Linked DNA regions of Phyllobacterium zundukense. The protein of the gene in region 3 interacts with the protein of the main gene of each other region in a pairwise test. Links are inferred from orthologs where the notes say so. Each region holds a gene or a part of one and is shown on either strand. Other genes may lie near its edges.

Region 1 (10,653 bases), 170 kb from region 3 along the record:
GCCGCTCGCGCGCATCTTTCAATTCGCGGTCAGTGAGTACGTTTGGAGGAGAACCCTGCTCGGGGTTCAAACCGTAGAGACGCATTGACCGACCCCAGGATGCCACCAGTGCGGATTGGGCAGCGGCACTCCCGGTCAAAGCGGACTGGATATGTTCGGCGTGCAAGCCCTCGTGCCGCGTTGCCATGGTCTCCTCCCAAAGTCCAAGCATCCTTTTCAACCGACAAGGTAAGCAAGTTCGTGTCCGGGTCAAGTTTACTTGGCCAGGCGGACACCGGCGCGCGACAATGAAATTCGCCCCGCGACCGGAAATACCAGCGGCGATTTGACGATATGGGTTTCTGGCTAAAAACAAAACGCGCTCCGTAGAGCGCGTCTTAGAAGGGCATTCGCCTGTGTTTTTAAATTCTTTTAGACGTCATCCCGTATCCACAGTGCTAAGCCCTATCCTAACTCAACTGACTATAGAATTTCCGGCTTAGGTCCCCCACTGCTGCCCGCTTGCTCGTACACATGCGTGAATGCTTTTTATTGTCTTCATGCGTTGAACCTGCGATCACTTAATTAGATTATGTAGCTGCGCGTTACGTCAGCGTGACTCAAGCCCTCTTTTTGAACGCTTACCAGCATATTTGCATAACCAATTGGAATTACGCAGCGGGAGCCATCGCAATAGCTTCAATCTCGACGCGCATGTGTGGCGCAACGAGCTGCGCGAAGACGGTTGTATTGGCAGGCCGGGCTTCGTAGCAATGCTTTCGGATGATCGGGATAATCCGCTCGAATTCTTCCTGACTTGCAACGAAAATCTGCACGCGAACAAGGTCCTTGAGTGTCGCTCCCGCCTTTCCGAGGGCGATTTCGATATTGCGAAAACAGTTCTCGCATTGAGCTTCGACATCCGCCGGAAACTCTTTTGTCTCTGCGTCGAAACCCGTTGTTCCTGACACAAATATCCAACCGTTGGCAACAGCAGCGCGCGCATAACCCGCTTTGTCCTCGTAAGGCGATCCCGAAAAGATGCGCTCTCCTTGCATGATCTAGACTCCCTTTTAACGTTCCGTGGCTATCCATTTTCCGCGCATTTCATCACAGATGCAGCGTGCCGCGAAACACCACCACACCTGAGCCGGAAAGTTCCGGGTCAGGATCAAGTCTTACCTGCAGAAAACTTTGCCGGCCCATCCGGGTGCCCTGTTCAATCAGGAGTTTATTCCCGTTTGTCAGCAGACCCATCGAGCCCAAATATGCACACAGGGGGCCTGCCGCGGTTCCAGTGGCCGAGTCTTCCCAAAGGCCCATTGCGGGGTTGAAAAAGCGCGCGTAAGCGGTTGTCGGATCGGCCGTTTCGAACGCATAGACATAGCACCCTTCGGCACCTGCGGGACCGAGCACCTGGATCAGTTTTTCTGCCAAGGGTTCGGCGCGATCGACGGTTTGCCGGTCGCGCGCACGGACCATGAGATGAGCGGCGCCAGTGTCAGCGGCACGTGGGGCTGGGTCCGGGAGAAGGTCAGCAATGCCCAGCCCAAGAGCTCCCGACAGGGAATCAAGACGAGTTAGTGGAGCTGACAGTTTCAATGGCGATTGCTTCATCCGGCCATGGATGCGGCCGTCGCGCGCTTCGACCGTTATCGACAATATGTCGTTCCCTATCTCTTGCTGGAATGCTTTCGGTGTATTCAGATCACCAAGCTGACCGTCATATCCAAGCCACAACCAGGCACCGAGCGCATTGTGGCCGGCACCGAAAACTTCTGCCCCGCTCGCGGTGAATGACCTGAGCCTCCAGTCCGCACGATCGCTTTTCAGAATAAACGTTGTTTCAGACTGATTGAACTCACGTGCGATACGACGAAGCACATCATCTTCAAGATGATCTGCTCCTTCCACTACAGCGAGAGGGTTGCCGTTCAAGGGCGCGTCGGCAAAAACGTCGATCATGCCGGAGATGAGATTGACCATGCTGAGCGCCTTTTTCTGAGATGAATTCATATCACTGATGTCCCCAAGAATATGCTGGTGACAACGCGATAGCAAAGTCGTATTTCTCATGTTTTAGATGAAATGGATTCATCATGACAGGATCGGATATCCCGCCCCTTACGGCTCTTCGCGCTTTCGAGGCAACCGCCCGCCTCAGTAGCTTCAAAGCGGCGGCGGCAGAACTTTTCGTCACGCCTACCGCCATCAGTCATCAGATCCGTCAGCTTGAAGAGTATCTGGGGGTGCGGGTGCTGGATCGGACACCGCGCAACGTAAGTCTCACACCAAAGGGCAAGGAACTCTATGAAGCGACCGTATCTGGTTTCGGCGAAATCCGCCGATCGGTCGCCCGGCTTCGCGAAGTCGAAAACTCCAAGGCTTTGACGCTTTCAGCGACGACAGCCTTCCTCAGCCATTGGCTCGTCCCGCGCCTGGCAGAAATCCGACGTATTCTACCGGAACTCGATCTGCACTTGCATGCTTCCGAGACGATCGTCAAATTGCATCCGGGCGAGATCGATATGGCCATACGCTATGGCAAGGGGCCATTCGCGGGTGTCGAGGCAACGCCGCTCAAGATTGATACGTTTGCCCCAGTGTGCAGTCCCCGGTTAGATATTACTGACCTCGAAGACATTCGCCGCGTCGAACTTATCCATGTCGATGGCCGCACCGCACCACTGCCGCTACCGGACTGGCCTAGATGGTGTTCGGAAGCGGCTATCAGCGGCGTAAACACCACCGTCGGGCTGCGCTTCTCCAACAGCATGCATGCCATGCAGGCCGCCATAGCCGGACAGGGTGTGGCAATTGTCAGTTTGGTACTGGCAACAGATGCCCTCGCCTCCGGACTGCTGGTCCAGCCCTTTCGCCAAACCCTGAGCGGTGACATCTATCATTTTGCTTGCGCGCCCGGGATCGGCACCCGCACCGACATTGAAACGCTTCGCGAATGGTTCCGCCAAGAGTTGAACGTCCCTCCGCTTCTCGGCCCCTGAGATATTCGTTGAAAAAAGCATGTTCATCTGATTACGTGACGCGGTGGCTGGACTTTTGGGGGAACCATGCCTTTTTCACGGTCGGATCAGCTGACTTATTCGCCGGCAGATTTGCGGATAATGGAACATGCCTACGCGCAGGCCTCCGCTTTGCTGAAGAGGTCACCCAAAACCGACCCACGCGCCAACCGCCTGGCACGGACAGTCATGATGTTCTTCAACCGGGGCATGCGCGATCCTGATCTCATTGCAGCTGTGGCTGCCAACCGCGAAATAAGTCGCGAATTTCGCGACAGCATCGAACGGGGAACTAAACCGACAATGCGTGAAAGGGTAACCGCCGGGCAAATTGCGGCGGCATTGCATGAGAGGGGGAGCGCTTGTGGTGATGGAGATGGCTTGATCGAAGAGTCGTAAGTCAAAATTTGCGTATACAGACGGAATATCGAAGAAGGGATCGCCATTGATCCGCAGCGAGGAGACACGGGGAGCAGCCTATGTTTATTCGGGTCATCGTCTGGCTAGGATCAATTGTCGCTCTGAGTGCTTGCGCCTCCGTCGACTACTCCAAACTTCCTCCGGGAAGCTTCAGCGGCAGCCTTTTCGTCATGTGGGTCGATGAAGGTGGATCAAGCGGGGATGGAAACTTCTTGTTTGTCCCCGACCCCAACGATCCTCTCATATTCCGCCGTTCCGATCCCCGACAACCGGGCTCAGTTATCCGTCCTGGACTAATGTATACGGATGGGGGGTCCATCCCCAAAATCGCCCAAGTATTCAAAGGATTGTCCCCTTGGGGATACGCACCGGCATACATGATCCATGACTGGATCTTTACAGCGCGTCACTGCATCGTCGACGGTGAAAACAACCCGCGCTTCGACCAGGTACGGGATGTAACATTCGACGATTCATCCGAAATTCTGGGCGAAGCAATTCGGGGATTGGTAGAGGCGGAACGCGTACAGCCGAACGATGTTGCGGGAGGTGCGATCACGACAGCGGTTGGCAGTGTTATCGCCAAGGGACTTTGGGATAAACGCGGCGCTTGCAAAGATTTGATCGTTAAACCCAAGGACGTAGCAGCGGCCGAAGCAGCAATCCCAGGTTCATCCCGACTAATTGCCAGGCGCAGTTTCCGCCTGCCCCCAGAAACACCGCCCGTTCCTGTGCAACGCCGGGCAAAAATCATCACGCGAGTCACATTCTGAGTAGTTCAGCCAAGCGTTGGCCTACAAAAGCTTGGATTTGCTTGGTTGGGACACTGCTTTAGCCAATCAAAGTACACCAACTCAATAACAGTTAAAATTTACAATATTCGCAAAGAGCTTTCTTCATGGCTTTCCGGTGTATTGTTATCCCGGTAACAATACACTCGGCGGACGCAATGACGACCTACGATTTCTGGACAGCCAAGTTTGGCGATTATGCCCCGATGCAACAAATCACGATCATGGTCGGCATGGCAGTCGTTGCATCGAACGCCCTGGCAACGGGCTTCTTCCTAGTCATCGGTCTCGATCAGATCGCGACTGTCTTGGTTGCCACAACGCTCATCGTCGTGATTGTAAGCGTTCCGCTTGGCGCGTTCCTCATCGGCCTCAATTTCCGGTTGAAACAGGCGGCGATACAGCTCGATGTGGCATCCCGCAAGGACGGCCTTACTGGCCTTGGCAACCGCAACGAATTCTACCTGCAGGCGCAGCGGCAAATCGTATTGTGCGACCCTGAGAAGAGCGCTGATGCAGTTCTCTACATCGACGCCGATCATTTCAAGTCAATCAACGATCGCTACGGACACGCGGTTGGAGACAGTGTACTCCAGGAAATAGGCAGCCTTATTCGTTTCACTATCGGCGAGTGGGATTTCGCCGCTCGGTTTGGCGGCGAGGAGTTCGCTATTTTCCTCAGCAACGCCGATCTTGGGAAAGCCGATTGGCTGTCACATAAAATTCTTACCGGCGTTCGGGATATTTCGAAACATCTGCTAATCGCTGATCTCGACGTGACGGTGAGTGTCGGGATATCGATCCACGAACCGGGGCAATCACTGGAAGCAGCGCTGATTGCAGCGGACAAATGTCTTTATGCCGCCAAAAGCCAGGGGCGCAACCGCATTGTGCACGCAGACAGCAACCTGACAGTCTTGCATGAGCCCCAAATTCGAATGATCTGAATAATGGGCCGACACGCCAGGCTTGCTGAAAAGTCCCAACCACAAAACGCCAAACTCACTAGTCAGTTCAGACAAATATCCGATGAACCGAACACGCTGCCCTTGAAAAAGCGTGGCGGCGGCGTATTTGCGAGTAGCGCTGATGAATGTTGGAATATCATTCCTGATCTGCCTCATTCGGACCACGAACTTTGCAAATCCGCCAATGCTTTAAGGAGCACAACCATGTCCCTCTCCATGCACAAAATATCAGTCCCGGCATTTGTTCGCGGCTTCTCGGTTCTTTCATCGTTGGTAGACAAGGCAGAGGCATTCGGAGCGGAGAAGAAAATCAATCCCGCAGTGCTCTTCAATGCGCGCCTTGCGCCGGATATGCTGCCATTTTCAGGTCAGATCCAGCGTGCGAGCGATACGTCGAAGGCTACGATCGGCCGCCTTACAACGATCGAAGTGCCGAAATTTCCCGATGAGGAGGCCAGCTTTTCCGAACTGCGCGAGCGCATTGCCAAGACCGTCGCATTTCTGGAAAGTGTGGATCCGTCGGCACTCAATGGCAGTGACGACAAGGAGGTCACGTTGAGCTCCGGCGGTCTGAAAGTCACATTGAGTGGTGCGGAATACATTTTGAAATTCGCCCTGCCGAACTTCTACTTCCACGCCACGACAGCTCAAAATATCCTGCGACACAATGGCGTTCAGGTCGGTAAACTCGATTACCTCGGCAAGCTGGGCTGATTTTCATCAATATTGTGACCGTGGCGCGGTAAGTGCAGCCACGGTCAATGATGCAATGTTACGGAGAAGCTAGGCGACCAGATGTTCGATCTGATCAGCAGACAGCTCGCGCTTTCTTCCGATTTCGTCCCACCGCTTCAGCATCGTGCGATATCTTTCCAGCTGAAGCTCCGGTCGATTGTCTGCGCTCTTTGAGATTTCCTGCGGAAATTTAAGTATCTTGCTCAGAAAATCAGCATAGGAAAAATGCCCGCTTGATTGAGTTGGTCCAAAGCCGACGAATTTCGTCTTGTCAGCAATGTTGTTGCTTATACCATTGCTGGAAGCCTTGATTGCCCGGAACAGCAGAAGAATGTCGGCGACTTCCTGAGCCGCCTCCTCGCTCACGGTAGTGTTGGAAATTCCAAGGTCTTCGTAGAGGCTTTCCAACCCCTTTTCCACGACTTCCTGGTGACGTTCGTAGAGACTGGACTTCTCTGGATCAAGCTTCTTCAAGATTTCGTATTGGTTAAACAATACTAAACGTTCCGCAAAACTAAACACCATTCACCTCCGTATGATCTGACCGCAATACGACACCCTGCCGTTTGCCTATAATTCACGGGATTTCTGATGATTACTCTGCGCATACTCCTCTTAAGAAGCCGATATTCCACTCGTTACAATTTTATCATTTATGGATATTGAACAAGAACGCCAAGGCGACAGACGTTGCTTAACAATTCCCTAATGGATCGACGAGAACCGCGCTATCGGTCGCTCTTGGTGTTTTTGTAGATATTGACACCCAGTTCGCGAATTTTCTTACGCAGTGTATTGCGGTTGAGCCCGAGCAATTCAGCCGCCTTGATCTGATTTCCGTGCGTAGCCGTGAGACAGGAAAGTATCAAAGGATACTCAACATCCTCAAGTACGCGCTGATAAAGGCCCGCCGGTGGCAGGTCGTCCCCATAAGACAGGAAGTAGCGCTGCATGTTGAGTTCGACAGCTTGGGCAATGGTGATATCTTCGTTCGCCATAGCATTCGAGGAGGGCTCGCTTGGCCGCAGATCGGCTTTCAGTTCGGCTTCGATGACTTCCGCGTTGATCTCCTCCTGCGGATAAAGCGCGGCCAGGCGCCGGACGAGATTTTCAAGCTCGCGCACATTGCCGGCCCATGGATAGCGCCGCATGAGATCAAGGCCGTCGGCCGTGATGCGCTTTTCAGGCAGTCCATCCTTCGCCGCCATCTTGAAGAAGTGCCGGACGAGATCAGGGATATCCTCGCCGCGCTCGCGCAATGGCGGCAAACGCAGCGGCACCACATTGAGGCGGTAATAGAGATCTTCGCGAAACAGCCCCTGATTGATCAGGGTACGCAGATCCTTGTTGGTCGCGGCGACGATGCGCACGTCGGTCTTGATCGGCGTACGGCCGCCAACGGTCATGTATTCGCCCTGCTGCAGCACGCGCAGGAGCCGGGTCTGCGCCTCCATCGGCATGTCGCCGATCTCATCGAGGAACAGCGTACCGCCGTCTGCCTGTTCAAAGCGACCGCTCGACCGGTTCTGGGCGCCGGTGAAGGCGCCGCGCTCGTGGCCAAACAGCTCGGATTCGATCAGATCGCGTGGGATTGCGGCCATGTTGATGGCGACGAACGGTCCCTTGCGCCGCCGTCCATATTCATGCAGCGCCCGTGCGACGAGTTCCTTGCCTGTACCGGATTCACCGGAGATCATGACCGTCAGGTCTGTCTGCATCATGCGGGCAAGAACACGATAGATGTCCTGCATTGCGGGTGAACGCCCCACGAGCGGCATCGTGTCCGGTTGTTCGTCGGCAGCCCACTTTTCGGGCTTTTTCTTGGGCTCCGACAGTGCACGGCCAACGATGCTGACGAGTTCTGTCAGGTCGAACGGCTTGGGCAAATATTCATAGGCGCCTGCTTCCGACGCGCGGATGGCGGTCATGAAGGTGTTCTGCGCACTCATGACGATGACAGGAAGGTCGGGGCGTGATTTCTTGATGCGTGGCAAAAGATCGAAGGCATTTTCGTCAGGCATCACCACATCGGTGATTACCAGATCGCCATCGCCCGCCGATATCCAGCGCCACAAAGTGGCTGCATTGGAAGTGATCCGGACGTCATAGCCAGCACGGGAAAGCGCCTGATTGAGAACTGTTCTGATTGCCGCGTCGTCATCCGCGACGAGAATGCTGCCCAAACTCATGATCAGGATCCCGCTTTCTTGGAGTATGGATTTTCGTCCGCATGGTCGTCATCAAGCGGACCGCTCTGCCAGGCAGGCATGAGAATTCTGAACGTCGTCTTCCGCGGCACGGAATCGCATTCGATGACGCCGCCATGGTCACCGACAATTTTGGCAACGAGCGCAAGACCAAGCCCTGAACCATTGGGCTTTGTCGTCACGAAGGGATCGAACAGGTGGGGCATGATATCGGGCGATACGCCAGCGCCCGTATCCTGGACCGTAAACTCAAGCGGCAGAGAGACGCGATTGCGCATACCCGGAACCGAAAGGCGGATGCCTGGCCGGAATGCTGTCGAGAGCGTGATTTCGCCCGATTCATTCGCGCCGATCGACTCGGCCGCGTTCTTCACGAGATTGAGGAAAATCTGAACAAGTTGATCGCGATTGGCGAAGACATAGGGTAGAGACGGATCGTAATCCTCATGGAATTTGATATGGCTGGCAAAGCCATTCTTGGCGATGGCTTTGACGTGATCGAGGACCACGTGGATATTTACTGCTTCGCGCTCAATGGGGCGTTCGTCCGAGAAAACTTCCATTCGATCGACGAGCGACACGATCCGGTCAGTCTCATCGGTGATCAGCCGTGTCAGGGCGCGGTCATCGTCGTTCAGGCCGGTCTCAAGCAATTGTGCAGCGCCGCGAATGCCGGACAGCGGGTTCTTGATCTCATGAGCCAGCATGGATGCAAGACCAGTCACGGAACGTGCCGCACCACGATGCGTCATTTGGCGGTCGAGCTTTTCGGCCATGGACCGTTCCTTGAACAGGATAACGATCGAACCGGGTGACTCGCTTACCGGCGTCACGTAGAGATCGACAATACGGTCCTGACCAAGTCGCGGCGACGAGACGTCGACACGGTACTCGTTTACTGGAGACGGGCTTTCACGCACCTGTTTGACAAGTGCGAGCAGCGGGCTGCCGAACGGCAGGAGCATATCGAGCGTGTTGCGGCTCAAAATGCTGGCACTGGACCGGAAAAACGCTTCGGCGTCGGCATTGGCGTAGGAAATATAACCTGCGTCATCGAGCATGATCACCGGATGTCGGATGGAGTTCAGGACGATGCCTGCCAACCGGTCTTCCAGCACGAATTTGTCTGACGCTGTCATTACGCTACCTTTTTCATTTCATCGGCATTCGGTCGAGACAGCGCAGCGTGGAGACGCCTTGCCACCTGACGCGGATTCGTTTCCGTCATGATCGAACCCCGCTCGGCAGGACTGATACCGACACCATGCATTTCCAGATACCAGCCGAGGTGCTTGCGGGCATGACGAATGCCGGTGGGCTCGCCATAATGCACAAGCATGGCTTCGTAGTGCGCGACCGCATAGTCGGCGATCATGTCACTGGCATCCTGCCCGACTCCGTCGACGATAGTTCCCGGCAACCAGGGCTGACCGTAGGAGCCACGCCCGACCATCAAGGCATCGGCGCCCGACGCTTCGAGAATCGAAACCGCATCCTGCCGGTTCAACACATCGCCATTGGCGACAAGTGGAATCGAGACCACATTCTTGACAGCCCGAATGGCGTTCCAATCGGCCTTGCCTTCGTAGAACTGGCAGCGGGTCCGGCCGTGAACCGTGACCATCTGCACACCTGCCTGCTCTGCCCGGGCAGCAAGTTCAGGCGCGTTGATTGTGTCATCATCCCAGCCAAGCCGCATTTTCAGTGTCACCGGAACGCTGACAGCTCCGATCGTCGCCTCGATCAGCATCAGGGCATGATCGAGGTCGCGCATCAGCGCCGAACCGGACAGGCCGCCGGTCACCTTCTTGGCTGGACAACCCATGTTGATATCGATGATATGTGCGCCCTCGCCTTCGGCAATGCGCGCAGCTTCCGCCATCCACCTGGCTTCACGTCCTGCAATCTGCACGACATGCGTGCCAAGCCCATCGCCTTTCAGACGCAACAGATTTCCGCGTTCACGCGTACAGAGCTCGGCGCTGGCAACCATTTCGGAGACGACCATTCCAGCACCGGCCTGCCAAGCCAATTGGCGAAATGGCAGGTCGGAAACACCCGACATAGGCGCCAGAAATACGCGGTTGCGCAAAAGCACACCGCCTACTTCCAATGGTTCCTTCAGTTCGATCACGCTTGGTCTGCCTGTTTCGTATGCAATTTTACAATAGCCTATCCTTTAGACAGGATCGTGCCTCTTCGCAAGGCAAAGAGCGTCGTTCCCTGACCGGATTTCGACCTCCTTTCGACTCAAACCTCTGGTCTTTCGGCTTGGCAAAGGGTAACGCAGTTCGACATCACGGAGAGAAGCGTGCCGGTTAAGACTGATGACAAGAAAATGCGGGTAGCCGCCGTCATTGTGGCGGCTGGGCGCGGAGAGCGCGCGGGCCAAAGCGTTGAAGGACCAAAGCAATACCGCAAGATTGGCGGAGAGGCCGTTTTGGCGCACACGCTTCGTGCGTTCCTCGATTGTCCGCTGGTCGATCGTGTCGTCGTTGTCATCCATAAGGAAGACGAGGCACTGTTTGCC
Region 2 (10,494 bases), 1.5 Mb from region 3 along the record:
CCGGGTTACCCGAGGCAGTGGTCAACCGTGCCCGCGACGTTCTGCACCAGCTCGAAGCGGGGGAGACTTCCGGCAAGGCGGACAAGCTGATCGACGATCTTCCGCTATTCTCGGTCGAGGTGAAACGTCAGCCGCCAAAGCCAGTTCAAGGCAAAGATAGCGCTCTGTTTTCCGCCCTTTCCATGGTCAATCCGGACGAGATGACGCCGCGCGAAGCGCTGGATACGCTCTACCGATTGAAAGGCCTGGCCACAAACCCGACATCTTGAATGCCACGAGAAACGCTCACTTCAAATGTAATCGTTTCGTTTGAAGTAAATTCGCGCTATAGCGTGCGGCCATCATTCGTAAAGTCGTGTTCATGAGCGCCTCAGACCTGAAACTGGAACAGATACTCAACCCGGCCAAACTTCATCGTCAGTTTGAAGATCTGGTCAAATCCGCGAAGAAACAAGGCGCAGCTTCCGTCGATCGCAACAGTGTATTGCAGTTGGTGAAAGAAACGCTGAGCGCGGGCCGCAAGACTGCGGAAGAAATGCTGATGAAGGACGCAGGTGGTACACTCTGCTCTATCCGGCTTTCCTGGCTTATGGACCAGGTTATTTCGGCCCTCTACGACTTCGCCATCACCCACGTCTACCCCGCGGTAAATCCCTCCACAGCGGAACGCATGACTATTATCGCCGTTGGCGGATACGGGCGTGGTGGCTTGGCACCTGGATCGGATATCGATCTGTTGTTTCTGCTGCCTTACAAGCAGACACCCTGGGGCGAACAGGTCGTCGAGTATATTCTCTACATGCTTTGGGATGCGGGGCTCAAAGTCGGTCACGCCACGCGAAACCTTGACGAGTCCATCCGCCTTTCGCTGTCCGATATGACCATCCGGACCACGATCCTTGAAGCACGGTATCTTTGCGGTAATGAAGAGCTCTTCACCAGACTGGTGCAACGCTTCGACGAGGAAGTCGTCAAGGGAACCGGCCCACAGTTCATCGAGGCCAAGCTCGCCGAACGCGATGCACGCAACCGCAAGGCGGGCGCAACACGCTATCTGGTTGAACCCAATGTCAAGGAAGGCAAGGGCGGCCAGCGCGATCTGCATACGCTGTTCTGGATCGCCAAATATTATTACCGCGTAAAGACGAGCGACGAGCTGGTAACACTTGGCGTCCTATCCCCTGCTGAACACAAGATTTTCCGTAAGGCGGAAGATCTTCTATGGGCAGTGCGCTGCCACATGCATTTCCTGACCGGCAAGGCCGAGGAGCGACTTTCTTTCGATATCCAGAGCGAGATTGCCCGGCGGCTCGGCTACACAGCGCATCCCGGCCAGCGCGATGTCGAGCGATTCATGAAGCACTACTTCCTCGTCGCCAAGGAAGTCGGGGACCTCACCCGCATCATCTGCGCGGCGCTGGAAGAGGAACAGGCCAAGCATGTTCCGGGCTTCAACCGGATTTTTCTTACCTTCTCACGGCGCAAGCGCAAACTTGCTGGCACAAGCGACTTCGTTGTCGACAATCACCGCATCACCATCGCCAATGACGGTGTTTTCCATAAGGATCCCGTCAATCTGATCCGCCTGTTTCATCTGGCCGACGAGCACGGGCTGGAATTTCACCCGGATGCCATGCAACTGGTGACGCGATCACTTTCATTGATCAAGACCGACTTGCGGGAAAATCCCGAGGCAAACCGGCTCTTCCTTGAAATCCTCACCTCGGAGCGCAATCCCGAACTCATCCTGCGACGCATGAACGAATCCGGCGTTCTCGGCAAGTTCATTCCCGACTTCGGCAAGGTCGTCGCGATGATGCAGTTCAATATGTATCATCACTATACTGTCGATGAGCATCTGTTGCGTTGTATCGCGGTGATGTCGGAAATCGATCACGGCGATCTCGGGCAGGAACACCCCCTCGCCAACCAGATCATGCCCGGCCTGAAGAAGGACCGTAAACTCCTCTACGTGGCCTTGCTGCTGCATGATATAGCCAAGGGCCGTCCGGAAGATCATTCCATCGTTGGTGCCCGCATCGCGAGGCGCGTTGGCCCGCGCCTTGGCCTGTCGAAAACCGATACGGAAACCGTTGCCTGGCTCGTCGAACAGCATTTGACTATGAGTATGGTGGCACAGTCGCGTGATCTCAACGACCGCAAGACGATCGAGGATTTCGCCGAGATCGTGCAGACCCTCGACCGGATGAAGCTGCTGCTGGTTCTCACGATTTGCGACATCAAGGCCGTTGGACCGGGCGTGTGGAATGGCTGGAAGGGCCAGTTGTTGCGCAATCTCTTCTATGAGACGGAATTGATGCTGACCGGTGGCTTTTCGGAAGTCTCGCGCAAGGAGCGCACCGACCATGCTCGCGCGCAACTCGACCATGCGCTCTCGTCCTGGCCTCAGGTCGAGCGCCAATCCTATCTGGCACTGCATTATCAAAACTACCTTTTGACTGTCAGCCTCGATGACCAGATTCGCCACGCCAACTTCGTACGCGAGTCCGACTCAAGCGAAAAAACCCTTGCAACCATGGTCAAAACTCATGATTTCGAGGGCGTAACGGAAATTACCGTTCTATCGCCCGATCATCCGCGTCTGCTTTCCATCATCGCTGGCGCCTGTGCTGCAGCCGGTGCGAATATTGTCGATGCGCAGATATTCACGACCAGTGATGGACGCGCGCTCGATACGATCCTCATCAGTCGCGAATTTCCGACGGATGATGACGAACGGCGCCGTGCAATGCGGGTTGGCCGCCTGATCGAGGACGTACTGTCCGGGAAGTCTTACCTACCGGAAATGCTGGCCGCCCGTACCAAACCGAAACGCGCCGTCAAGGCGTTCCGGATCACACCGCGCGTCGAAATCAACAATACGCTTTCGAACAAATTCACCGTCATCGAAGTGGAGGGGCTGGACCGCCCCGGCCTCCTTTCGGAAATTACCGGTGTGATTTCCGATCTATCGCTTGATATCGCCTCGGCGCATGTCACGACCTTCGGTGAAAAGGTCATCGACGTGTTCTACGTCACCGACCTCGTCGGCCATCAGATCACCAACGCGACAAGACAGAACCGCATCCGCAAGAAACTGCTCGCTATCTTTGGTGAAGGCGACATCACAACCGCGCAGCCACAACGGCAAAATATCCTCATGTCGGCAGAGTAGAATGAGTCTGGTCAAGAAATTCGCGACTGTAGCGTCCGGCACGCTGATGAGCCGCGTCTTCGGCTTCACCCGAGAGATGCTGATGGCCAGCGCACTGGGTACAGGTCCGGTAGCAGATGCTTTCAATGCGGCTTTCCGCTTTCCCAACACCTTCCGGCGGCTCTTTGCGGAAGGGGCATTCAACGCAGCCTTTGTACCCTTGTTTGCGAAGGAAATCGAAGCCAATGGTCTCGAGGGTGCACGGCGCTTTTCCGAAGAGGTCTTTGGTGTCCTCTTTACAGTGCTCCTCAGCCTGACGATCCTGATGGAACTGTCGATGCCGCTGATCGTGCGCTTCGTCATCGCACCCGGTTTCGTCGAGGATGCGATGAAGTTCGACAATACTGTGTCGATGGCCATCATCATGTTCCCTTATCTCGCCTGCATGTCGCTTGCAGCGATGATGAGCGGGATGCTGAATTCCCTGCACCGCTATTTCGCTGCGGCGATTGCGCCGGTCTTTCTGAACGTGATCCTGATTGGCGTGCTGGGCTATGCCTGGCTGAAGGGCCAGGATGGAAGGCAAGTGGGCTATGCTCTGTCCTGGGGTGTAATGGTCTCGGGTGTGGTTCAGCTTGCTATTGTCTGGTTCGCGGTACGCAATGCCGGCATCTCCATCGGGTTCCGGTTGCCGCACCTGACCGCCAATGTCAAACGTCTGCTGGTGCTTGCCCTGCCGGCCGCCGTCACCGGTGGCATCACCCAGATCAATCTGCTCATCAATACGAATATTGCCTCGGCCAAGTCGGGTGCCATCTCGTCCCTCGCCTATGCCGACCGGATCTATCAGCTGCCTCTCGGTGTGGTCGGCATCGCGGTCGCAACCGTTCTCCTGCCAGAATTAGCCCGTGCCTTGCGCTCCGGTAATCTGAAGGAGGCGGGCAGCCTGCAGAACCGATCGGTGGAGTTCACCTTGTTCCTGACGCTACCCGCTGCGGCTGCGTTGCTGGTCATGTCGGAGCCCATCGTTCGCATGCTCTACGAACGCGGTAATTTCTCTACCGCGTCGACACACACCGTCGGCAATATTCTTGCGATTTACGGGCTTGGCCTTCCGGCTTTCGTGTTGATCAAGGCGTTTCTGCCCGGCTTCTTCGCGCGCGAGGATACGCGCACGCCGATGATCTTCGCCGCTATTGCAGTGGTTGTGAATGTTACTTTAGCCCTCACCCTATTCCCGATCCTGGCGGAGACGGGTATTGCAACCGCCGAAGTCGTCGCCGGATGGACCAACGCGCTTTTGCTTTTCGCAACGCTTGTTTGGCGTGGCCATTGGGGCCGCGACATCCCGCTTCTTACACGTATTCCGCGTCTGTTCGTTTCCGCCGGCCTCATGGGGCTTGCGCTCTATTACGCAATTGTGTGGATGGGTCCCGCACTTGCACCGCATGCGCCGCTGTATACGCAGGCTGTCGCAGTAATGTCGCTGGTCGTCCTGTCTATGATACTCTATTTCGCGCTTGCCTTCGGTACGGGCGGCGCCAGTTTCAGCATGATACGCCGCAATGTGAAACGCAGGGCAAAAACGCCGCCGGAGGATACTGCACCATGAGCCGGCACGTTGGCCTGATCACGGTCGTTGTTCGCGACTATGACGAGGCGCTTGCCTGGTATACGAACGTGCTCGGCTTTTCCCTTGTCATTGATACGCCACTCTCCGATACCAAGCGTTGGGTGGTCATCGCATCCGAAAATAATGGCGCCCGGCTGCTTCTTGCCAAGGCGGATGGATCGGCGCAGGAAGCGAGCATCGGCAACCAGACCGGTGGTCGCGTCGCATTTTTTCTGTATAGCGACGATTTTACGGATGATCACGCCAAGATGGTCCGAGCCGGGGTGCGTTTCCTCGAAGAACCGCGTCACGAAGCGTATGGAAGTGTAGCGGTGTTCGAAGACCTCTATGGCAATAAATGGGATCTGCTGGAACTCAAATAGGGCTTGGCGTCGATAAGGCTTGAATACAGCGCGCCCCTCTGCCAAAACCGCGACTTCATTGCTATCGGCGCCCGCAAGGCCCGATCCCCGAACGATCAAGGACAGTTCATGAGCACGTTTGAACCGCTCGTCTTTTCCGGTGTCCAGCCAACCGGCAATTTGCATCTCGGCAATTACCTGGGTGCAATCCGCCGTTGGGTTGCGCTGCAGGAAAGCAATAATTGCATTTACTGTGTTGTCGACCAGCATGCGATCACTCAGGCTCTTTCCGTCTGGGGTGGCCCTGCGGAACTGATGCGGAACACGCGGGAAGTCACGGCCGCCTTCCTTGCCTCTGGTATCGATGCAAAGAAGCATATTGTCTTCAATCAGAGCCGCGTTCACCAGCATGCCGAACTTGCCTGGATCTTTAATTGCGTTGCCCGCATGGGTTGGTTGAATCGCATGACCCAGTTCAAGGACAAGGCCGGCAAGGACCGTGAAAACGCATCTGTTGGCCTCTTTACCTATCCCAACCTGATGGCTGCCGACATTCTCGCCTACCGTGCCACCCATGTGCCTGTCGGTGAAGACCAGAAGCAGCACCTGGAGTTGACGCGCGACATCGCCCAGAAATTCAATACGGATTTTTCGGACCGCATTGCGGAACTTGGCCTCGGCGTCGAGACGCAATCCGGCGACGAAACGATTGCCAGCTTTTTTCCGCTAACGGAGCCAGTCATCGGCGGTCCCGCCGCACGCGTCATGAGCCTGCGCGACGGCACCAAGAAAATGTCGAAATCCGACCCTTCCGATCTGTCCCGCATTAATCTTATCGATGACGCGGATACGATTTCGAAGAAGATCCGCAAGGCAAAGACCGATTCGGAACCATTGCCATCCGATGTTGAAGGTTTGAAGGAACGCCCGGAAGCGGACAATCTCGTCGGAATCTATGCCGCGCTGATTGATAGCGACAAGGAAAGTGTCATCCGCGATTTCGGCGGACAGCAGTTCTCCGTCTTCAAGCCAGCTCTCGCCGACCTTGCGGTGGAAAAGCTTTCGCCGATCGCTGCGGAGATGCGTCGCATTTCGGCCGATTCCGGCTTTGTCGATTCGATTCTGAAAGATGGCGGCGAACGCGCAAGCGTTCTTGCCGAGAAGACGTTGCGCAATGTCCGTGATATTATGGGCTTTCTGCAGGACTAGGCAGCAGCCGGGGCAGGTCTTGCGAACGATCAGTGCATAGGGCAGGTTGGGCATATGGTATCAAAACGTCTGAGCCGCGAGGCGGGTCACCGCCGCAAATTTCTGGCCGTCATCGACGAGACGCCGGAGTGTGAACGAGCGGTTGCCTATGCCTCACGCCGGGCCAAGACCACTGGCGGCGTGCTTTTGCTGCTGTTCGTCATCGATTCAGCTGATTTTCAGGCGTTTTTGGGCGTCGAACAGATCATGCGTGCTGAAGCCGAGGAGCGGGCCAATTCTACGCTCAGCAAGTTCGCCGCCAGTGTACGCGAAACGATCGGGATCGAGTCGGAACTTGTCGTGCGCGAGGGCGTAACATCCGAACAGATCCAGAAATTGATCGAAGAAGACCAGGACATCGCCATTCTCGTTCTGGCTGCCGGTTCCGGCAAGGAAGGCCCCGGCCCTCTTGTACAGTCACTTGCTGGGCGCGAATCCTTTTCCATTCCGGTGACAGTCGTACCCTATAACCTCTCCGATGAAGATATCGACGCGATTACATGATTGCTTCGCCGAAACGTGATACAATCTTGACTTGAAGAGTTGGGTTTAAAGGCCTATATCCCCCTTTGAATGGTTCTAAACTAGACACGCGAGATCCGCCATGTTTATCCAAACTGAAGCAACGCCTAATCCGGCGACCTTGAAATTCCTGCCTGGAAAGGTGGTGCTTGAGGAAGGAACTGCTGATTTTCGCGACGCGGCAAGTGCCGGTGAAGCTTCACCGCTTGCTGGCAAGATTTTTGCTGTTCCCGGCGTTACCGGCGTGTTTTTCGGTTATGACTTCGTCACAGTTACCAAGACCGAAGGCCCGGAGTGGCAGCATCTGAAACCCGCCATCCTCGGCGCGATCATGGAACATTTCATGTCCGGCGTTCCGGTCATGGCGAATGCATCCCAGGTTGCCGACACCGCACAGCGCGAGACAGATGGCGAGTTTTTCGATAGCGCCGATACCGAAATCGTCGATACGATCAAGGAATTGCTTGAAACCCGGGTACGCCCGGCCGTCGCTCAGGACGGCGGCGACATCACATTCCGCGGCTATGAAAACGGCACTGTTTTCCTGCACATGAAGGGCGCTTGCTCGGGCTGCCCGTCATCCACGGCAACCCTGAAGCACGGGATCCAGAATCTCCTGAAGCATTTCGTTCCGGAAGTTCAGCAGGTCGAATCGATCTGATTTTCCCAGCATCATCCAATAAAAAGGCCGCTAGAAGCGGCCTTTTTATTAAGTTTTAGTTCACGGCGCCGGGTCCCGGTATCGCTCCGGGCGGGCATTTGCCGAGAATGATCATGCCGAGCACTTCATCCTCGTTGACATCGCCGACCTTGGCGGTGCCGACAACCTGACCGTTCTTCATCACCGCCACGCGGTCGGCAAGATGGAAGACGTCATGAATGTCGTGGCTGATGAGGAAGATGCCGATTCCTTCGCTTTTCAGCTGCTTGATCAGTTCGCCAACCTGCGCCGTTTCCTGTGGTCCGAGCGCGGCGGTGGGCTCGTCCATGATCAGGATGCGTGCGTTGAAGAGGATCGCGCGGGCAATGGCTACCGACTGGCGCTGACCGCCGGAGAGTGCCTTGACCGGGTCTTTGAAGCGTTGAAAGCGTGGATTCAATCGACCCATGACTTCGCGTGCGCTGTGCTCCATCGCCACGTCGTCGAGTGTGCCCCAGGGCGTCATCAACTCGCGGCCGAGATAGAGATTGGCAGCCGTATCGACATTGTCCGCCAGCGCCAATGTCTGGTAGATGGTCTCGATACCGTAACCCTTGGCATCGCGTGGATTGCTGATTGCTGCTTCTTCGCCATTGACCTTGATCGTGCCACTGTCACGCTTGTAGGCGCCCGAGAGGATCTTGATCAGCGTCGACTTGCCGGCACCATTATGGCCGAGAAGAGCCACCACTTCGCCAGGATAGAGATTGATCGACGCTCCATCGACCGCCCGGATACCACCGAAGGCGATCGATATGTTTTCCATGTCGATGAGAGGTGCCTGTGTGTTGGTCATAATTGTTCCTCCCTCAAGCGGTACGGCGGCGATAGATCGTGTCGAGCCAGACGGCAACAACAAGAACGAGACCGACAACGATATTCTGCAAAGGCGTATCGAGACCAAGCAGCACCATGCCGGAGCTCAGTGACTGCATCAGCAAGGCACCAATCATTGCACCGGCTATCGTACCGACGCCGCCAGCCAGCGATGTGCCACCGATAACTGCAGCAGCGATGGTCAGGAGTTCGTCAAGCGTGCCTTGCGCATTGGTCGCGGCATTCAGGCGCGCGGTGGAGATCGCGCCGGCAATAGCGCAGAGGATGCCCATGATGATGAAGATTTTCATCGTTACCCAGCGCGTGTTGATACCGGCAAGATCAGCGGCTTCCGGATTTCCGCCCATCGCAAAGACATAGCGGCCAAAGCGCGTGCGGGTCGTGACGAAGGTCATGATGATGCCCGTCGCGACGGCGATCAGCACAGGAACTGCGATACCGTGCGAGATAAACAATCCACCATCGGGAATGGTAATGTTGTTGGCTTCGGCATATTTGCGCACGATGCCGATCGGCCAATAATAGGCATTTACGAGAGCGATTGCTCCGAGCACAAGCCCACATCCAACAGCGGCCATAAACACCTCGGCCCAAACAGGGCGGCGGGGAAAGTTGAACCGTTTGCGCTGGCGGCGGCTGTTGATGATCATTCCGACAATGGCGAGGCAAGCGACGATACCAACGACCCAGCTCCAGGTCGCGCCGATCGAACCCTCAGGTCCGCCACCCATGAGGCGGAAGGTAGAGTCCATGGGCGCAACCGTGCGGCCCGATGTAACCCACCAGGCAGCACCGCGCCAGACCAGAAGTCCGCCGAGCGTAACGATAAAGGCGGGAACGCCGAGAAACGCAATGATAAATCCCTGAAAGCCGCCGATCAAAGCGCCAGTCGCAATGCCGATGCCAAGAGCGATGATCCATGTGGCGGGATGTTCGAACCCAATCAGCTTCGGCAGAAACTCGGCCTGTGTAACGCCCATGATCATGCCGACAAAACCGAGAACGGACCCGACCGAAAGGTCAATATTGCGGGTGACAATGATCAAAACCATACCCGTCGCCATCACGGCAACTGATGATGTTTGCACCGACAGATTCCACAGGTTGCGCGGCGTCAGAAATTGACCGCCTGAAAGAAACTGGAAGGCGAGCCAGATGATGACCAGCGCTCCGATCATTCCGAGAAGGCGTGTGTCGAGCTCCGTCGCCTTGAAGAACCTTGCAACAATGCCAAGTTCGGAAGCACGGGCCCGGTCAAGACTGATGGCCGGATCACTCATATTATTCTCCCAGTTTCAATTTTCTTTTTAAAACGCCGCTGGTCCAGTGGACCAGCGGCGCTCAATCTTAACAGATTTTACCAGTATTATTTGCAGGCCGGTACGGCACCTGCCTTTACACCCTGGCAGACGACGTCCTTCTTCACCCAGCCGGCATCGATGACGACATCGAGATTGTCCTTGGTGACCGGAACGGGTGTCAGGAAGACAGCATTGACTTCAACCTTGTTGACGCCGCCGGCAAACTTCTGAACGCTCGGGATTTCTTCCATCTTCTTGCCATCTGCGAGAGCCGAGGCGATGCCTGCAGCCTGCTTGCCAAGTTCACGGGAGTCCTTCCAGATCGTCACGGTCTGCGTGCCGAGCGCGACGCGGTTCAGCGCGGCGAAATCGGCATCCTGGCCGGAAACGGGAACGGTGCCGGCAAGACCCTGTGCCTGCAGCGCAGCAATCGCGCCACCTGCAGTACCGTCATTGGCCGCAACCACTGCATCGACCTTGTTGTCGTTGGCAGTCAGGAACTGTTCCATGTTCTTCTGGGCGTTGGCAGGCAGCCAGCCGTCCGTATAGGCTTCACCGACATTCTTGATCTTGCCGGAGTCGATTGCCTCTTTCAGCACTTCCTGTGCACCCGAGAAAAGGAAGTCAGCATTCGGATCAGCCGAGCTACCCTTGATGAAGACGTAATTGCCTTCCGGCTTTACAGCAAAAACGCCGCGCGCCTGCATACGGCCAACTTCCTTGTTGTCGAAGGTGATGTAGAACGCATCCTTGTTTTC
Region 3 (10,523 bases):
GATCGGCATCATTCTGATTTGTATCGCCACATCTTACGTAGTGTTCTTGCTCGCGGAACGTGTCGACCGCTTTCTTGGCGAAACCGGCCGCTCCATCCTGACTCGCCTTCTCGGTGTCATTCTCGCCGCCCTGGCCGTCCAGTTCGTGGCGGATGGCATCAAGACGCTCATAACGAGCTGATGGAGTTCTACAGCGATGTGTCCATCGCGGTGCTGCTGTCGTCCGTGCTGAACAGCAGCGTTATCGGCCGCCCAGCAATGGCGCCGCCGAAATCATCGGTGATGGGCAGCGGCAGGTTTTGATAGAGCGCCTCGAGCACAGAGGCCACGAAGGCTCGCTTCAGAGGCATGTCCTGACCAAGTTTCGCATAGCTTGCGCGCGGATTTCCGATCATGCTGCCATCGCGGCGCAATGCAAAACGCAGGGTAATTTCCAGATTTTCAGTTCCGGGCGGCGGCTTCCAGCAGGAATATAGGGCCGGCCCAATCTCGTAGATTGTTGCTATCGGCTCGCGGCTGCCACATGCCCGCTCTCCTGCCCCGGCTGAAGCCGGGTACAGCAGGATAAGCGCAATCATGGATGCTCGAAATCCGCTCAAAATCACCCCCGCCAGGGATTGATCCCTCCATCGCAGATTCGCTACCCAATTGCCTGAATATGCAAGTCATACTTAAGGTGTATTGGCTTCCTCGGCGGCATCCTTCTGGGTGATCAATCGGGCACTGCGGGCTCCGCTAACAGAGATCCACAGCCAGCTCAGGGCAACCGCCAGACGGTTGCGGAGCCCGATCAGGAAATAGATGTGGGCGAGCCCCCAGAGCCACCAGGCGATGTAGCCCTTCAGCTTGATCCAGCCGAAATCGGTGACAGCGGCGCGCTTGCCGATCGTCGCCAGATCACCGTCATGGTGGTAGACAAATGGCCTTGGCGATTGATCCCCGACAAGCCTCGCCTTGATCGTCTTGGCGATATGCACGCCCTGCTGCTTCGCCGCCGGCGCGATGCCGGGCACGGTGCCCTTGCCGCCATTGGCAACAGTCGCCGTGTCGCCAATAACAAAGATTTCCGGATATCCCGGGGCCGTGAGATCGGCATTGACGACGACACGCCCGACGCGATCAGCGGGCACATTCAGCCATTTCGCCGCGGGCGATGCCTGGACGCCGGCCGCCCAGATAATCGTCTGGGCGCGGAGCGACTGACCGCCGAACTCGACACCATCTGTGTGGCATTCGGTGACGGGATTGCCCAGATGAACAGTGACGCCGAGCTTCTCCAGCGCCTGCTTGGCATAGGCGGACATGTCTTCACTGAAGGCCGGCAGTACCCGGGGTCCGCCCTCGATGAGCACGACACGCGCTGATGCCGGATCGATCACCCTGAAATCACCCTTCAGCGTATCGCGGGCCAGATCGGCTATCGTTCCGGCAACCTCGACCCCCGTCGGACCGCCACCAATCATCACGAATGTCAGATACTCCGCGCGCTTCGCCGGATCAGGTTCACGTTCTGCTTTTTCGAATGCAGTAAGAATACGCCGCCGGATCGTCGTTGCATCTTCCAGCGTTTTCAAGCCAGGCGCGAATGGCTCCCAATCATCATGGCCGAAATAGGCATGGCGCGCGCCTGTCGCCAGCACCAGCGTATCGTAGGGAATGGTTTCGCCATCAGCCGTTGAAACAGTCCGGGCAGCTGTATCGACCCCGTCGATCGTACCCAGCAGCGTTTTGACATTCTTGTACTTGCGCAGCAGGTGCCGGATCGGCCAGGCAATTTCCGATGTCGCCAGTGTCGAGGTTGCCACTTGGTAGAGCAAGGGTTGGAACAGATGATGGTTGCGCTGGTCGATAAGCGTGATGTCCATATCGGCATTGCGCAGGTTATGGACCGCCTCCAGCCCGCCGAAGCCTCCGCCGACGATCACAAGGCGATGCCGGGTGCTGGCAGATGGCTGGATTTCCGTCATGACAAGGCTCCGATGCACAAACCAAAGGCCTGTCTAACAGACAGCGCGTAGCCCGACAATTGCGGTCTCAACCGGGACTGGCGCCGATCAGAGCTGCCCAGCGTCCCGGCGTCATGCCGAAGGCTTTCTTGAATTGCCGGTTGAGATGGCTCTGGTCGGTAAACCCCGTCGCAACCGCAATCCCGGCAAGCGGCTCGCCTGCCTTGATCATCTCCCGTGCCCGCTGCAGGCGGCGCATCAGCAGGAATCGGTGCGGGCTCGTCGCATACAGCGCCCGAAAGTGCCGGGACAAAGTGTAACGATCAAGGCCACTTACCGCCTCAAGCTCATCTGACCTGACAAGACGCAAGGCATGTTCTTCGAGATAATCGCGGGCAAGTTCGGTCTGCCGCAGCGCTGGTGCGCCCAGCGACTTGACGTTTTGGTGCGCATGCCTGGCCAGCCCTTGCGTCAGTTGAGATACGACATCGTCAACCAGCAGCTCATCCAGTTCCTCGTCAAGATTACCGAGAGCGGCAGACAAGGTAGCCGCGATGGATGGGTCAGCGAAAACGGGATCGTCGACGAATGGCAGCGAACCCGCACGACTTCCCAGCGATTGAAGAGCCAGTGCCGGTTCCAGATAAAGCATACGATAGCGCAGGCCGTCATCCGTTCCTGCCCCGCCGTCATGGATCTCGTCCGGATGGAGCACGATGATATTGCCAGGCAGGCTATAGCGCCGCTGGCCGCGGTACCAGAACGTCTGGACACCATGCAACGTCATGCCGATCGCATAGGTATCATGCCGGTGCAGGTCGTAGCCATCACCGGCAAAGCGCGCTTCTATACGTTCAAGGCCCGGATTGGACGGCGCCGACAGGATGGCGTCTTGCCGGGGACGTTCGCACAAACGTCCAAGACTGTGTGCAGCCTCTTCGCCTAAAACGTCCAGCATAAGCTCAACTCTTCATGACCATGGAGAACTATATCGATGTTCGATACCAAAATTGCAATCGTGCTGCGAAACGACCTTGCATCCTGGCAGGCGCTGAATGTGACGGCCTTTCTGACCAGCGGCATTGTTGCCCAGTCACCGGAGGTGATCGGCGAACCCTACCGCGATCGTGCCGGCAACATCTACAACCCTTTATCAATCCAGCCCGTAATAGTATTGGCGGCCGATCAGGCAACGATTTCAAGCATTCATCGCCGTTCGCTCGAGCGGGATATCAAATCCTGCCTCTACATAGAGGAAATGTTTTCGACTGGCCATGATGCAGCAAACCGCGCTGTCTTTGCCCAGTTTTCTCCCGATGATGCAAAAGTCGTCGGCATTGCCTTGCGGGCGGACAAGAAGGTGGTCGACAAGGTCACCAAAGGCGCAAAGATGCATCCGTGAGCCGCCTAAAAGCCCGTGGTGAGAGCCAGAATCGCGAGATAGCGCGCCGTTTTGGCTATCGCCACAAGGATGATGAAACTGAGTAAGGGTTCCCGCAGCACGCCGGCAATTACGGTCAGCGGATCGCCTATGATTGGCATCCAGCTCAACAGTAGCGTCCATTTGCCGTAGCGATGGTACCAGGACGCAGCGCGATCGAGCTGTGCCTGATTGGCCGGAAACCATTTGCGGTCGCGAAACCTTTCGATGCCCCGGCCTAGCAGCCAGTTGACCACCGAACCGAGCACATTGCCTGTACTGGCCACAGCAATGAGCATTGCTGGTGAATAGGAATTGCCAAGAAGGAGGCCAGCAAGCGCGGCTTCGGACTGCATCGGCAGGATGGTCGCGGCGATGAAGGCGACCGTGAACAGCCCGGCATAAACGCCCAGATCACCAATCATGACTGGGCGTTTGCATTATTCGTCTGGGGTCTATGTACGTTCAAATCTCAGAACGGGATTTCATCGTCGAGATCGCGTGAGAAATTCCCGCCGCCGCTAGCACTGGACGAACTGCTTGACGAAGCGCTGGAACGGCCGAAATCCGAACCATAGTCGTTATCGGAAACCTGGCCGCGGCTGGAATTGTTGTCGAACGAACGGCCTCCACCGGCTCCGGCACCCTCGCCGCGTGAATCGAGCATCTGCAATTCGCCGCGGAACTTCTGCAACACAACTTCTGTCGAATAGCGGTCATTGCCCGTCTGGTCCTGCCACTTGCGGGTCTGCAGTGCACCTTCGAGATAAACCTTCATGCCCTTCTTCAAATATTGCTCGGCAACCTTGGCCAGATTGTCGTTGAAGATGACAACGCTATGCCATTCGGTCTTTTCCTTGCGCTCGCCGCTGTTCTTGTCGCGCCAGCTTTCCGAGGTCGCGATACGAAGATTGACGACCGGATCGCCTGAACCCAGCCGCCGGACTTCCGGGTCAGCGCCAAGATTTCCGACCAAAATGACCTTGTTGACACTGCCTGCCATGATTTGAACTCCATAAATTCCGTTTTTAAAATTTGCGCCATCATATAGAAGCCATGCGTGTGGCGGGCAATTGTCTGCTGCCTATCCACAATATACTGCTCGCTTCACATCGACATCGAAGGTCAATCCAAACGCTCCTGCCAGATTTGTCAGGAGACTTTCACTGTACGCGATGCTTCCGCCAGCCGCATGGCATCTGGTTTTTGCAGTCAATCGCCAAACGAGGCTGCTTTCACACCGTGTCAGTATGGCTTGCACATTTTGTTCTTTTTTTGTTCTATCACTTGCTCTAACAATGTCAACATGGCTATGGTGATTCAAAATGGTTGGCCTCCCACGGTTTGGCCTCGTAAAATACCCGAAACGTACTAGATAGAGGGAAAGCTTCTCATCAAAGCGCAATTCCTCCGTCCTAACGGCATGCCCTCTCAAAGGCTAAAGAGTCATGAGCGATCAGAAATACATTTCCATTCGCGGTGCCCGCGAACATAATTTGAAGAACATCGATCTCGATCTGCCCCGTGACAAGCTGATTGTCATGACCGGCCTTTCGGGATCCGGCAAGTCGTCACTCGCGTTCGATACGATCTATGCCGAAGGGCAAAGGCGCTATGTCGAGAGCCTGTCCGCCTATGCGCGGCAGTTTCTCGAGATGATGCAAAAGCCTGACGTCGACCAGATCGATGGCCTCTCTCCGGCAATTTCCATTGAGCAGAAGACAACCAGTCGCAATCCCCGGTCGACGGTCGGCACCGTCACCGAAATTTATGACTATCTGCGCCTGCTCTATGCGCGTGTTGGCATACCCTATTCCCCGGCAACCGGCCTGCCGATCGAAAGCCAGACTGTCAGCCAGATGGTCGATCGCGTTCTCGCGCTGGAGGAAGGCACCCGGCTTTTCATCCTGGCGCCGATCGTCCGCGGCCGGAAAGGCGAATACCGCAAGGAACTTGCCGACCTGCAGAAGCGCGGCTTCCAGCGCGTGAAGGTCGATGGCATTTTTTATGAGATTGCCGATGTTCCGGCGCTCGACAAGAAGTACAAGCACGATATCGACGTGGTGGTCGACCGTATCGTCGTGCGGTCCGATATAGCCGCGCGTCTGGCGGACAGTCTCGAGACTTGTCTCAAGCTGGCCGATGGCATCGCCGTCGCGGAATTCACCGACAAGCCGCTGCCGGCAGACGAGACAGCCAGCGAATCCGCTAACAAATCCAAGAACGAGACGCATGAGCGGCTGATGTTCTCGGAAAAGTTCGCCTGCCCGGTTTCGGGCTTCACGATTTCCGAGATCGAACCGCGTCTGTTCTCGTTCAATAACCCCTTCGGCGCTTGCCCGACCTGCGATGGTCTCGGCACGCAGAAGGCGATCGATCCGACGATGATCGTTCCAGACGAGAGCCTCACTCTGAAGAATGGCGCAATCGCCCCATGGGCCAAATCGAGCTCGCCCTATTACAATCAGACGCTGGATGCTCTTGGCGCTGCCTATGGCTTCAAGCTTGGCGACCGCTGGCGCGACCTGAATGAGGAAGCGCAGAACGCCATTCTCTATGGCACCGGCAGCCGGGAGGTACAGTTCGCCTACGATGACGGCCTGCGTTCCTACCGCACCACAAAGCCGTTCGAAGGCGTCATTCCCAATCTGGAACGGCGCTGGAAGGAAACTGACTCCGCCTGGTCGCGCGAGGAAATCGAGCGCTTCATGTCCGGCACACCCTGCCCGGCCTGCAATGGCTACCGGCTGAAGCCGGAGGCGCTGGCGGTCAAGATCGGTGGCCTGCATATCGGCCAGATCACTGAAAAGTCCATTCGCCATGCCGACGCCTGGTTCCGCGAAATTGACAAGACGTTCAACGAGAAGCAGACCGAGATTGCCGCGCGTATCCTCAAGGAAATTCGCGAACGCCTGCGATTCCTCAATGATGTCGGTCTCGACTATCTCGCGCTGTCGCGCAATTCCGGAACCCTGTCCGGCGGCGAAAGCCAGCGCATCCGCCTCGCCTCGCAGATCGGGTCTGGCCTGACAGGCGTGCTCTATGTGCTCGACGAGCCATCCATCGGCCTGCATCAGCGTGACAATGAGCAACTGCTGAAGACCCTGCGTCACCTGCGCGATCTCGGCAATACGGTCATCGTCGTCGAGCATGACGAGGACGCGATCCTCACCGCCGATTATGTCGTCGATATCGGTCCGGCCGCAGGCATTCATGGCGGCGAGATCATCGCGCAAGGATCACCCGCCGATATCATGGCCAGTCCGAAATCGCTGACCGGCAAATATCTGTCAGGCGCTATCGCGGTCCCGGTGCCGTCGGAACGACGGAAAACAACCAAGAAGCGCATCAAGATTGTCGGTGCGCGGGGCAACAATCTGAAGAATGTGTCAGCCGAGATTCCGCTCGGCACCTTCACCGCTGTGACCGGCGTTTCCGGCGGCGGCAAATCGACATTCCTGATCGAAACGCTGTTCAAGGCTGCCTCACGCCGCATCATGGGGTCGCGCGAACATCCTGCAGACCATGACCGCATCGACGGGCTGGAATTTCTCGACAAGGTCATCGATATCGACCAGTCGCCAATCGGCCGCACACCGCGCTCCAATCCAGCAACCTATACGGGTGCCTTCACACCGATCCGCGACTGGTTTGCCGGTCTCCCCGAGGCGAAGGCGCGTGGCTATCAGCCAGGCCGCTTCTCATTCAACGTCAAGGGTGGACGCTGCGAAGCCTGCCAGGGCGACGGCGTGATCAAGATCGAGATGCACTTCCTGCCGGATGTCTATGTCACCTGCGACGTCTGCCATGGCAAGCGCTACAATCGCGAGACGCTGGAAGTGCTGTTCAAGGGCAAATCGATCGCCGATGTGCTCGACATGACTGTGGAGGAAGGTGCGGAGTTCTTCGCAGCCGTCCCGGCCGTGCGGGACAAACTGCAGACGCTGGCCAAGGTCGGTCTCGGTTATATCCACGTCGGCCAACAGGCCAATACCCTCTCCGGTGGTGAAGCCCAGCGTATCAAGCTCGCCAAGGAATTATCGCGCAAGGCCACCGGCCGCACACTCTATATCCTCGATGAGCCGACCACCGGCCTGCACTTCCACGACGTAGCGAAACTGCTCGAGGTGCTGCACGAGCTGGTAGATCAGGGCAACACCGTGGTGGTGATCGAGCACAATCTCGAAGTCATCAAGACCGCCGACTGGGTCATCGACCTTGGACCGCATGGCGGCGATGGCGGCGGCGAGATTGTCGCTGTCGGCCGGCCCGAAGACATCGTCGAGGTCGACCGTTCCTATACGGGCCAGTTCCTCAAGGAGCTTCTGCGCCGGCGTCCAGGACACAAGACGCAGGCTGCAGCAGAATGATCTGGAAACCCGCCCCTGTGGCGGGTTCTTACAAGCTGGTATCGGAGGGAGGAGAACCGGAATGAGCGACAGCGGAACCATTAGGACAGGCATTGGCGGCTGGATTTTCGAGCCGTGGCGCGGCACGTTCTATCCGAAAGGTCTCTCCAAGACAAAAGAGCTCGAATATGCCGGCCAGCACCTGCAGACGATCGAGATCAACAGCACCTATTACGGTACCCAGAAGCCGGCGACTTTTGCCAAATGGGCCTCGCAGGTCCCGAATGGTTTTATTTTCTCGGTCAAGGGCAACCGTTTTGTCACCAACCGCCGGGTTCTTGCCGAAGCCGGTGAATCAATGGAATATTTCATCAAGTCGGGCGTCGCCGAGCTTGGCGACAGGCTTGGCCCGCTGATCTGGCAGTTCGCCCCGACGAAAAAATTTGACGTGGATGATTTCGGCGCTTTTCTCGATCTCCTGCCAAAGAAGGAAGCCGGCCTGCCGCTGCGCCATGCCATTGAGGTCCGCAATCCCTCCTTCATCGATCCGGATTTCATCGCCCTGGCGCGCAAGAAAGATGTGGCGGTGGTATATGCCGAGCATTTCGAATATCCTGAAATTGCCGATATTACCGCCGATTTCGTCTATGCTCGGCTGCAGAAGGGCGACGATGCCATCGAAACCGCCTATCCCGCCGAGGCGCTCGACAAATGGGCACGCCGCGCCAAAGTTTGGGCACAGGGGGATGTACCGGACGATTTGCCTCTGGCAGCTCCCGATCACCGCCCGGAGAAGCGCCCCCGCGATGTTTTCGTCTATTTCATCCACGAAGGCAAAGTGCGCGCTCCGCAGGCAGCACAGGCATTAAAGCGGCGTGTTGCAAAGTAATTCGGCCCTGGCGTGGGTGTGTAATGCCTATTTATTATGCAATATGCATATTCTTTCATCGCGCAATCCAAGATTCGGTGGCATTTTGCGGCCGACTAAACGACCATGGTTTCGGAAACTGCCTGCCCGGCAGGTTAAAAACTCATTCCTGGAATTATTTGTCCGTAAGGGGCTAGTTGGCATGCTTCCTGCTTTTTGTTTGGCAAGCGGGCAAGAGGTCCGTTTCTACGCATAGGGAGATTGTTCTCTGATGAAGAAAATTGAAGCCATCATCAAACCATTCAAGCTGGATGAGGTGAAAGAGGCACTGCAGGAAGTCGGGCTTCAGGGTATCACGGTTACGGAGGCCAAGGGTTTTGGCCGTCAAAAAGGTCATACCGAATTGTATCGCGGCGCCGAATATGTCGTCGACTTCCTGCCGAAGGTGAAAGTCGAGATCGTTTTGGGCGATGAATCCGTCGAGGCCGCTATCGAGGCGATCCGCAAGGCCGCACAGACCGGCCGTATCGGCGACGGAAAGATCTTTGTCTCCAACATCGAAGAAGTTGTACGCATCCGGACCGGTGAGTCCGGCATCGACGCCATCTGATCCCGACACCCACCTGCAGGTGCGTTCGCGCCGGCAACAACAATCATCGTCGCTGAATAAGGAAAAATGACATGACGACCGCCAAAGATATTCTGAAACAGATCAAGGACAACGACGTAAAGTTCCTTGACCTCCGCTTCACCGATCCCAAGGGGAAGCTGCAGCACGTGACGATGGACATTGCTGAAGTCGATGAAGACATGTTTGCCGATGGTGTCATGTTCGACGGCTCCTCCATTGCCGGCTGGAAGGCCATCAACGAGTCCGACATGGTTCTCATGCCAGACACGGACACCGTTCACATGGATCCTTTCTTTGCCCAGTCGACCATGGTCATCCTTTGCGACATTCTCGATCCGATTTCCGGTGAATCCTACAATCGCGATCCGCGCGGCACCGCCAAGAAAGCCGAAGCCTACATGAAGGCAGAAGGCATCGGTGACACCATTTTCGTCGGCCCTGAAGCTGAATTCTTCGTCTTCGATGACGTCAAGTACAAGGCCGATCCGTACAATACCGGCTTCAAGGTCGACTCCACCGAATTGCCGTCCAACGACGACACCGACTATGAAACCGGCAATCTCGGCCACCGTCCGCGCGTCAAGGGCGGTTATTTCCCGGTTCCGCCAATCGACAGTGCGCAGGACATGCGCTCCGAAATGCTCACCGTCCTGACCGAAATGGGCGTGCGCGTTGAAAAGCATCACCACGAGGTGGCTGCCGCCCAGCACGAACTGGGCATCAAGTTCGACGCCCTCACCCGTAACGCCGACAAGATGCTGATCTACAAGTACGTCGTGCATCAGGTTGCCAATGCCTATGGCAAGACTGCAACCTTCATGCCGAAGCCGATTTTCGGTGATAACGGTTCGGGCATGCACGTTCACATGTCGATCTGGAAGGAAGGCAAGCCGACATTCGCTGGCAATGAATATGCCGGTCTTTCGGAAAGCTGCCTGTTCTTCATCGGCGGCATCATCAAGCATGCCAAGGCGATCAATGCCTTCACCAACCCGTCGACCAACTCCTACAAGCGTCTGGTTCCAGGCTATGAAGCTCCGGTTCTGCTGGCCTATTCGGCACGCAACCGTTCGGCCTCCTGCCGTATTCCTTTCGGCTCCTCGCCGAAGTCCAAGCGCATTGAAATCCGTTTCCCGGATCCGACAGCCAACCCGTATCTCGGCTTCGCCGCGATGCTGATGGCTGGCCTCGACGGCATCAAGAACAAGATCCATCCCGGCCAGCCGATGGACAAGGATCTCTACGACCTTCCTGCGAAGGAACTCAAGAAGATCCCGACCGTCTGCGGTTCGTTGCGTGAAGCGCTGCA

The links.
Region 1: the proteins of BLM14_RS09485 (region 3) and BLM14_RS08575 interact in binary tests that used the Escherichia coli proteins (3 or more experiments, as listed by UniProt). The link is inferred for Phyllobacterium zundukense from one-to-one orthologs.
Region 2: the proteins of BLM14_RS09485 (region 3) and BLM14_RS16960 interact in binary tests that used the Escherichia coli proteins (3 or more experiments, as listed by UniProt). The link is inferred for Phyllobacterium zundukense from one-to-one orthologs.

The regions. Positions count from the first base shown.
Region 1 is NZ_CP017940.1:1,732,564-1,743,216, reverse strand. Bases 7,186-10,184 are described here. They hold BLM14_RS08575 (two-component system sensor histidine kinase NtrB), read right to left. Parts: upstream 9,263-10,184; coding sequence 8,108-9,262; downstream 7,186-8,107. Other genes in these bases: dusB (tRNA dihydrouridine synthase DusB), read right to left, coding at 9,262-10,184; ntrC (nitrogen regulation protein NR(I)), read right to left, coding at 7,186-8,105. In the rest of the region: BLM14_RS08625 (GAF domain-containing protein), read right to left, coding at 1-187; BLM14_RS08620 (RidA family protein), read right to left, coding at 651-1,037; BLM14_RS08615 (PhzF family phenazine biosynthesis protein), read right to left, coding at 1,090-1,995; BLM14_RS08610 (LysR substrate-binding domain-containing protein), read left to right, coding at 2,079-2,984; BLM14_RS08605 (hypothetical protein), read left to right, coding at 3,192-3,401; BLM14_RS30970 (hypothetical protein), read left to right, coding at 3,482-4,195; BLM14_RS08595 (GGDEF domain-containing protein), read left to right, coding at 4,372-5,160; BLM14_RS08590 (DUF1993 domain-containing protein), read left to right, coding at 5,386-5,895; BLM14_RS08585 (YfbU family protein), read right to left, coding at 5,965-6,438; more of ntrC, read right to left, coding at 6,645-7,185; more of dusB, read right to left, coding at 10,185-10,257; BLM14_RS08565 (bifunctional 2-C-methyl-D-erythritol 4-phosphate cytidylyltransferase/2-C-methyl-D-erythritol 2,4-cyclodiphosphate synthase), read left to right, coding at 10,462-10,653.
Region 2 is NZ_CP017940.1:3,384,255-3,394,748, forward strand. The notes cover bases 1-3,375. They hold BLM14_RS16960 ([protein-PII] uridylyltransferase), read left to right. Parts: upstream 1-361; coding sequence 362-3,175; downstream 3,176-3,375. Other genes in these bases: mutS (DNA mismatch repair protein MutS), read left to right, coding at 1-269; murJ (murein biosynthesis integral membrane protein MurJ), read left to right, coding at 3,177-3,375. Outside these bases: more of murJ, read left to right, coding at 3,376-4,766; BLM14_RS16970 (VOC family protein), read left to right, coding at 4,763-5,149; trpS (tryptophan--tRNA ligase), read left to right, coding at 5,258-6,337; BLM14_RS16980 (universal stress protein), read left to right, coding at 6,392-6,880; BLM14_RS16985 (NifU family protein), read left to right, coding at 6,981-7,559; BLM14_RS16990 (ATP-binding cassette domain-containing protein), read right to left, coding at 7,615-8,394; BLM14_RS16995 (sugar ABC transporter permease), read right to left, coding at 8,408-9,715; xylF (D-xylose ABC transporter substrate-binding protein), read right to left, coding at 9,802-10,494.
Region 3 is NZ_CP017940.1:1,894,359-1,904,881, forward strand. The notes cover bases 7,655-10,523. They hold BLM14_RS09485 (P-II family nitrogen regulator), read left to right. Parts: upstream 7,655-8,854; coding sequence 8,855-9,193; downstream 9,194-10,523. Other genes in these bases: uvrA (excinuclease ABC subunit UvrA), read left to right, coding at 7,655-7,736; BLM14_RS09480 (DUF72 domain-containing protein), read left to right, coding at 7,798-8,604; glnA (type I glutamate--ammonia ligase), read left to right, coding at 9,265-10,523. Also shown: BLM14_RS09440 (MarC family protein), read left to right, coding at 1-181; BLM14_RS09445 (energy transducer TonB), read right to left, coding at 189-578; BLM14_RS09450 (NAD(P)/FAD-dependent oxidoreductase), read right to left, coding at 672-1,967; BLM14_RS09455 (AraC family transcriptional regulator), read right to left, coding at 2,035-2,904; BLM14_RS09460 (DUF2000 family protein), read left to right, coding at 2,941-3,348; BLM14_RS09465 (YqaA family protein), read right to left, coding at 3,354-3,788; BLM14_RS09470 (single-stranded DNA-binding protein), read right to left, coding at 3,839-4,369; more of uvrA, read left to right, coding at 4,815-7,654. UniProt on the Escherichia coli protein: P-II indirectly controls the transcription of the glutamine synthetase gene (glnA). P-II prevents NR-II-catalyzed conversion of NR-I to NR-I-phosphate, the transcriptional activator of GlnA. When P-II is uridylylated to P-II-UMP, these events are reversed.